Linked DNA regions of Candidatus Chlorohelix allophototropha. Each later gene encodes a partner of the first gene's protein in a complex. Links are inferred from orthologs where the notes say so. Each region holds a gene or a part of one and is shown on either strand. Other genes may lie near its edges.

The links.
Region 2: the proteins of dnaG (region 1) and dnaB are in contact, whole or in part, in a crystal structure (PDB 2R6A), measured with the Geobacillus stearothermophilus proteins. The link is inferred for Candidatus Chlorohelix allophototropha from one-to-one orthologs. Residues at the interface, in WP_049624496.1 of Geobacillus stearothermophilus: Lys456, Leu457, Leu458, Pro459, Ala460, Asn463, Ala464, Leu467, Leu535, Leu536, Ile537, Ala538, Gln544, Glu545, Asp548, Tyr549, His552; in WP_033016901.1 of Geobacillus stearothermophilus: Ser13, Glu15, Ala16, Gln18, Glu91, Leu92, Asp94, Ala95, Val96, Pro97, Thr98, Ala99, Ala100, Asn101, Tyr104, Tyr105, Ile108.

What each region holds. Positions count from the first base shown.
Region 1 is NZ_CP128399.1:2,596,394-2,599,647, reverse strand. The notes cover bases 327-3,254. They hold dnaG (DNA primase), read left to right. Parts: upstream 327-745; coding sequence 746-2,764; downstream 2,765-3,254. Other genes in these bases: rpoD (RNA polymerase sigma factor RpoD), read left to right, coding at 3,156-3,254. Outside these bases: OZ401_RS11420 (metallophosphoesterase family protein), read left to right, coding at 1-242. UniProt on the Escherichia coli protein: RNA polymerase that catalyzes the synthesis of short RNA molecules used as primers for DNA polymerase during DNA replication.
Region 2 is NZ_CP128399.1:1,988,821-1,992,035, forward strand. What follows is about bases 327-3,215. They hold dnaB (replicative DNA helicase), read right to left. Parts: upstream 2,545-3,215; coding sequence 1,108-2,544; downstream 327-1,107. Other genes in these bases: OZ401_RS08820 (DnaD domain-containing protein), read right to left, coding at 327-1,090; rplI (50S ribosomal protein L9), read right to left, coding at 2,912-3,215. Also shown: OZ401_RS08815 (ATP-binding protein), read right to left, coding at 1-132; more of OZ401_RS08820, read right to left, coding at 26-326. UniProt on the Escherichia coli protein: The main replicative DNA helicase, it participates in initiation and elongation during chromosome replication. Travels ahead of the DNA replisome, separating dsDNA into templates for DNA synthesis.

The DNA.
Region 1 (3,254 bases):
TAATGCACTATTCACCGATTAAAGATACTCTGAAAGGTGAATCGCCTGAACTATACGGGGTTTTGGGGGCGGAATGGCTTGCCAGACCCTTGGATGAAGAAGGCGCAACCGTATGTTTTCATGGGCACTCCCATCGTGGCAGCTATAATGGGCTGACCCGCAAAGGCATCCCGGTTTATAATGTGTCAGCGCCAGTCTTACGACGTGCCGGGTTGCAACTGCCCAGTATCCATTTGGTTTAGGCAAAGCTCCCCCGAGGCAATTTTCCTCAAACTTTGTTCAGTTTTCGGATACTTGCCTTTTCTCATAGAGGTAGCTAGTCAGCGCCACCCGAAATCCTAGTAATTTCACCCTCCAATGCTAGTATTAAGGGCTGAATCGCCCAAAAATTCTTCGAGCTACCCCCTGTTTTTTCCAAGACGCTTGATTAATAAACATTTTGCCCACAAATTTTGCACATAGTTATACACCAAACTGGAACAATATATGTGGAAAAACCACTTGAAAATTGAATGTAAAAAGGGGTAGAATAAAAGGTCACCCAAAAGACGTACATAATAGTGTGCGAATCTTGGCACTTACTGCTTAGGGATATCCGATATTCTACCGGTGCCCTGAATCGAATAAAAAAAACAAAATCCTTTTTATATGTCGACCTTGAATTTAAGGGCGGCAGTATTATTTTGTATTAATAGGGGCTGACTGTTTAGGGTTATCGAGGTTTTACCGGCTAAAGGCGATGCGTATGAATGGCTTTGTGCCTAACTACATCGAAGAAATTAAGCGACGCTTGAGCGTGGTGGATCATATTTCCGCGCGAGTCCCGCTTAAAAAATCCGGGAAAAATTATAAAGGTCTTTGCCCTTTTCATGGTGAAAAATCCGGAAGTTTTTTTGTATTTCCCCAAACTGAGAGCTATTACTGTTTTGGCTGTCATGAATCCGGCGATGTATTTACCTTCACCATGAAAACCGAAGGGCTGGAATTTAACGAAGCGCTGGAAATGCTGGCAAAGCGGGCGGGAGTGGATTTGCCTGAACGCGAGCCACAAATCGCCCCCGATCCTGAAATCCAATCTCAACAGCAGCTTAAAGAACGTCTTAAAGAAATAAATGCAGCGGCGGCAATCTATTTTAGCCATTTGTTGCTCAAATCCAATGAGGGTCAGGCTGCCCGCGACTATTTGGCGAAACGTGAGGTAACACCAAAAGCTGTTGAACTGTTCGGGCTTGGATATGCTCTGGATAGTTGGGATAATTTATTTAAACATCTTACCGCCAAAGGTCGCTTCTCACCACAAGAATTGGTGCAAGCCGGGCTGGTGGGCGAAAGAGAAAATGGGGACGGCTATTACGATCGGTTTCGGGGTCGGCTGATTTTTCCGATCAAAGACAGGCAAGGACAGATTATCGCTTTCGGGGGTCGTGTGCTTGAAGGCGCACCTTCCGATGCGCCAAAGTATCTGAACTCGCCTCAAACTTTTCTGTTTGACAAAAGCGCCACACTTTACGGGTTTGATTTAGCGCGGGATAGCATCCGCCACAGTGATTGTGCGGTAGTGGTTGAAGGCTACATGGATGTTATCGCGGCGCACGAAGCAGGTTTTAGTAATGTGGTTGCGCCTTTGGGAACGGCTTTGACCGAAAAGCATGTTGTATCATTAAAGAAACTTACCAAACGTATAGTGTTGGCGCTCGATGCCGATTATGCCGGACAGAAAGCAACTTTGCAAGGCATTGAAGTGCTAAAACGAGGTTTTGATAGCTATAGCGTTGCGGTTCCTAACCCCAAAGGGCTGATTCAGTTCGAACAGCAACTCGATGCCGATATAAGAGTAGCGATTTTACCGACCGGCAAAGACCCTGATGAAGTGGTTCGCGAGAGTCCCGATCGTTGGAAAGAAATGATCGCGCGCGCTGTTCCGGTAGTCGATTACACTTTTACTAGTGTAGCTGCTTCAATGGACTTAAATAATGCGCGGGGCAAGAGTGAAGCAGTAGAAATCCTTATTCCGGTAATTCTGGAAGTACGCGATCGTATAGAACGTGAACATTATATCCAGAAACTGGCGCGAATAACCAATACCGGCGCGGATTTGCTATATGCTGAGTTAAAGCGGGTTTCCAGAGCACAATATTCCAAACCTTCTGCCGAAAAAAGCAGGAACGATAACACGGTTTCTGGCGTTGATATAGATACAAGTGAAGAAACTCCACCACGGGTTATCCAAATAGGAGCGCGTCGCCAACTGGATTACGAGGACAAGCTCCTTGCTTTCGTGTGGCGTTATTCGAAAGCTCTCGATAATACCGGGCAAGAGGATAAACAGGTTTCTTCTGATGATTTTAGAAAAGGCGAAAATCGATTTCTGTATGAATCATTGATTGAAGCCAAGCAACATGGGGTTTCATTAACTGAAGTAGAAGAATCATTTACTCCGGAGATGGCAAGCTACTTTGCGCAGCTTATGGAAGATGTAAACGCGCAACCGGAACTTGACCCATATGGTGAAGTAAGTTTGGCTTTTCAGTTTCAACTGAGGCGCTTGCGTAACTCTAGGGCAATGGATTTCGTACCAACATTAGTAGAGATGCAACGCAATTGCGAAGAGTTGGCAAATACTGGCGAAAATGCGGATGGCGCTAACGAAAACATGTTGGAAAATGAAGATGAAATTTTCCGGCAAGCCGACCAGCTTAGGGTAGAAATTTTTAATAACCAACCCAGCTTGAGCGTTATTTTTAAAGATAGTCGTGATCGGTAATTAGGGGTTATACTAGAGAATCATATAGTTTATGTGGTTATGGTCTGGAAGCAAACCAACTTAAACAAAGGTCTCTATTGGCGCAAACGTTGCGAAGCCAAAACCAGACCAGCATATGATGTTTGAGTACATATGCTTCAAACAAGCTCAATATATCAAATAATAATTACAAACGCAAACTGCTTGATTAAAAATATATTCTTTTAGGGGATAGGGGAGTGCGAAAATAATGGGTAATACAAAGCGCAAGCGGCACTACGAAGGAGATACTCTTGTTGAGGAGGTCGACGATGTAGATCGCTTGCTCGGTCTGGCTGAAAAACCTGCCGAGGAAGAAGTAGAGCCAGAGGATCTTTTGGAACCTGATTTGCTGGATGAGGATGTGGTATTGATGGACGAGGATGTCCTTAGCCCCGATAAAGCCTTAGAAGCTTTAGAACCTGTAAGCAATCTCAGTGATTTGCTGGCACGGGGCAAAAAACAGGGCTAT
Region 2 (3,215 bases), 610 kb from region 1 along the record:
TTGTGGAATCCGCCTTTGGGGAAAATCATTGTTTGTCTTTGGAGTCTGGTCTGGTTCGGCGTTGGGCGTTGAGATAGGCGTATTTGCCGGTGGTATATTTGGAGTAGTCGATTGCTGCATCGCCCGGCGCATGTCTAGACCCAGATCTTCCAGACCGATTCGGCGTGGCATGTCTTCGCGATCCCGACGTGGCTTCTGACTCTTGGGGCTGCGTTCCAGGCGTTCCTGTTCCGCTGCCTGCCAGATCAGATCTTCCATTTCTTCCGCGGGCTGCTTGTCCTTCTCGTTCATATCCATAATTCTCGCGCCCTTCCGTAGCCCAATTTTCCAATATTCTAGAGATATAAGCCCAGTTTCGCCGATTATATGTTACTGCTTGTTGGAAAGCATCTTCCAACCATTCTATCGGGTAAAGCTTTGTAGCTTCTCCAAGTCGCTCACTCAACATAGGGGTTAATACCCCAATATTTTGCTCGTAAAGAGTATATACGTCAGGTCGGGCAGATTGCAAACGCACTTCCTGCCAGCGATTGATTGCATTCCGTGCGCCTTCCACAGAGTCATATGAAGCATTTGAGGCAGTATTCCATTCAGGAAAATCAATCCCGCTCACCAAATTGGTGTTTTCCAGCGCAACTTTGCCGCTTTCGAGGTCTGCTATAAAAGTACGGTTACCGGAGGTATTTAATAGAAACCATGTCACAGCGCTAGGCTCGGTCAAAGGCTCGAAATCATTCCCTTCGGCAAAATCGTTGGGGGCAGGCGCAACCATCAAACGCAAGAGCGAACCACGAGTAACTGCCAATTCTAGACCTTCGCGTAATAGCTCAACAGTGGGACGAGGGTCTCCCGGACGCTTCAGCCCTTCCAAAAGCTCTTCATTGCGCGCCAATTCCCAGTAGCCAACCCATTTGGGTTCGCCCCGTTTTTGACCTGCTAAGTAGAGAATATAAAGCACAACTTTTAGTTCGCTAAGATTATTGATGCTAGGCAGCAAGCGGGTAAAAAAACTGGCAGGAACTCCGGTCAGGCGTAAATCCCCTGACTTCCCACTATCAAAACCATTAAAAAGATTAGATGGCAAAGCCATTAAACACCTACTTTGCCCTATTGGCGCATGGTTTCAAGGTCAGTAAAGCGCGTGGTCTTATTATGGAAGAAGAGTTGGACTGTTCCAACCGGGCCGTTGCGATGTTTGGCAACATGGACTTCAGCAATATTCTTTTTCTCAGTTTCCGGGTTGTATAGTTCATCGCGATAGATAAACATTACAATATCTGCGTCCTGCTCAATCGAGCCTGACTCACGCAAGTCGCTTAGCTGTGGTACATGGCTGGTGCGGCTTTCCACTGCGCGGCTCAACTGGCTCAAGCATATAACCGGAATATTGAGTTCGCGGGCAAGCGCTTTAAGATTGCGGGAAATTTCCGAGACTTCTTGCACCCGGTTCTCATTGCGAGAGCCGATCATCAATTGGAGGTAGTCAATTACCAAACACTCGATACCGTATTCTGCATGAAGGCGGCGCGCTTTGCTACGCAATTCCATAATGGTTATGCCCGCCGAGTCATCTATGTAGATAGGCGCAGTGGCAAGCCGTCCAAATGAGCGGGTTAATCTATCCCATTCGCTTTCATCGACATATCCGGTGCGTAAACGTTGCGAGTCAACGCCCGTTTCCATTGCCAGCATACGCTGTACTAACTGCTCTCGCGACATTTCAAGGCTGAAAACGCCAACCGGACGATTATTTTTCATCGCCATGTTATAGGCAAAACCTAACGCAAGGCTAGTTTTACCGACAGCAGGGCGGGCAGCAAGGATAATGAGGTCAGAGTTCTGGAAACCTCCGGTCAAGCGGTCGAGGTCGGCATAGCCGCTCGGCACTCCGATGATTTCACCCCGATGCTCATGGAGATACGCCAAGCGGTCAAAATATTCTTCTAGAATCGAGCCGACTTTTACAGCGTCACGTTTAACCCCGTCTTGTACTACACCAAATACGAGTTCTTGCGCCTTATCCAGCATTTCCTGCGTTTCGATACGATCATCGAAACCGAGGGCAGTTACCTGCGCTCCGGCAGCAATCAAGCGGCGCATAATAGCGAAGCGAAGCACAATTCGTGAGTAATATTCGACATGCACCGGAGTAGCGGTGGCGCGAATCAGGTTTATCAGGTAACTCGACTTAACCTGACCGTCCCCTTCACCAAGCCTTCCACTCCGCCGCAATTCATCACGTAACGTAATAATGTCGCCGGGAGCGCGCTGTTGGTAAAGACTCATGATAGCCTCATAGATAGAGGCGCGTTCTTCTCCAAAGAAATCGGTAGGCTTAAGGATGGGGGCAACTTTTATGACTGCATCTCTATCAATCAGCAGCGAGCCAATTACTGCCTCTTCCGCTTCAGGGCTATGGGGAATTTGCTTCTCAACAGGGGCAGAAGCTTGGATATTTGTATTGAAGCGGCCTCTAGGGTTTTGCCCTCTCAGGCTATCGCGGTTATATTCAGGGTTGGGGGAGTAAACTTGCTCAACGGTCATAGCCAGACCACCCTTTTAAACTTGATAGCCCGACTACAATATAAAAGCTGAAGCGTGCGCAAATAAACCTTTTCGGTAAAGCACAGACAACAGCCTTTGCTTACAACCGTCCAGAAGCGCCACAGAGTCTGTTTATATACGCAAAAAGGGTGTCTTCTTTCAGACACCCGACACGTAAATATACATAACTCCGCGCTTTGCAACGCGCTACAAATGAGCGCCATTAATGAAATGGCTAGACTCACTTTGAGGATTATTACCTTGCGTCGGGGACAAGGCGTAACCCATAAATTATTATGTTTTTAGAATGGCTGGCAAGGCTTGCACCTTGCCGATTACATAAATTCTAACTCTCGGTTGAAACGGGTTATTCGGCAGTCTGTTCTTCTGCCTCGCCCACCACTTTTACCGTTACCTTAGGTGCGAGTTTGCCTACTAATTTGATAGCAACCTCATAAGAACCGGTAGTGTGAATGTTTTCGGTGAGTTCAACCTTGCGGCGATCAATTTCATGACCGATTTTTGCACTCAAAACTTCAGCAATTTGAGCAGCAGTTACCGAGCCATAAAGGCGACCCTCTCGCCCAACCTTGGCAGTGATGGTGAGAGTTTGCTTAGCAATAAGTTCTGCCAGCGACTTGTTTTCTTCTTCAAGCTGAGTTATACGGCGT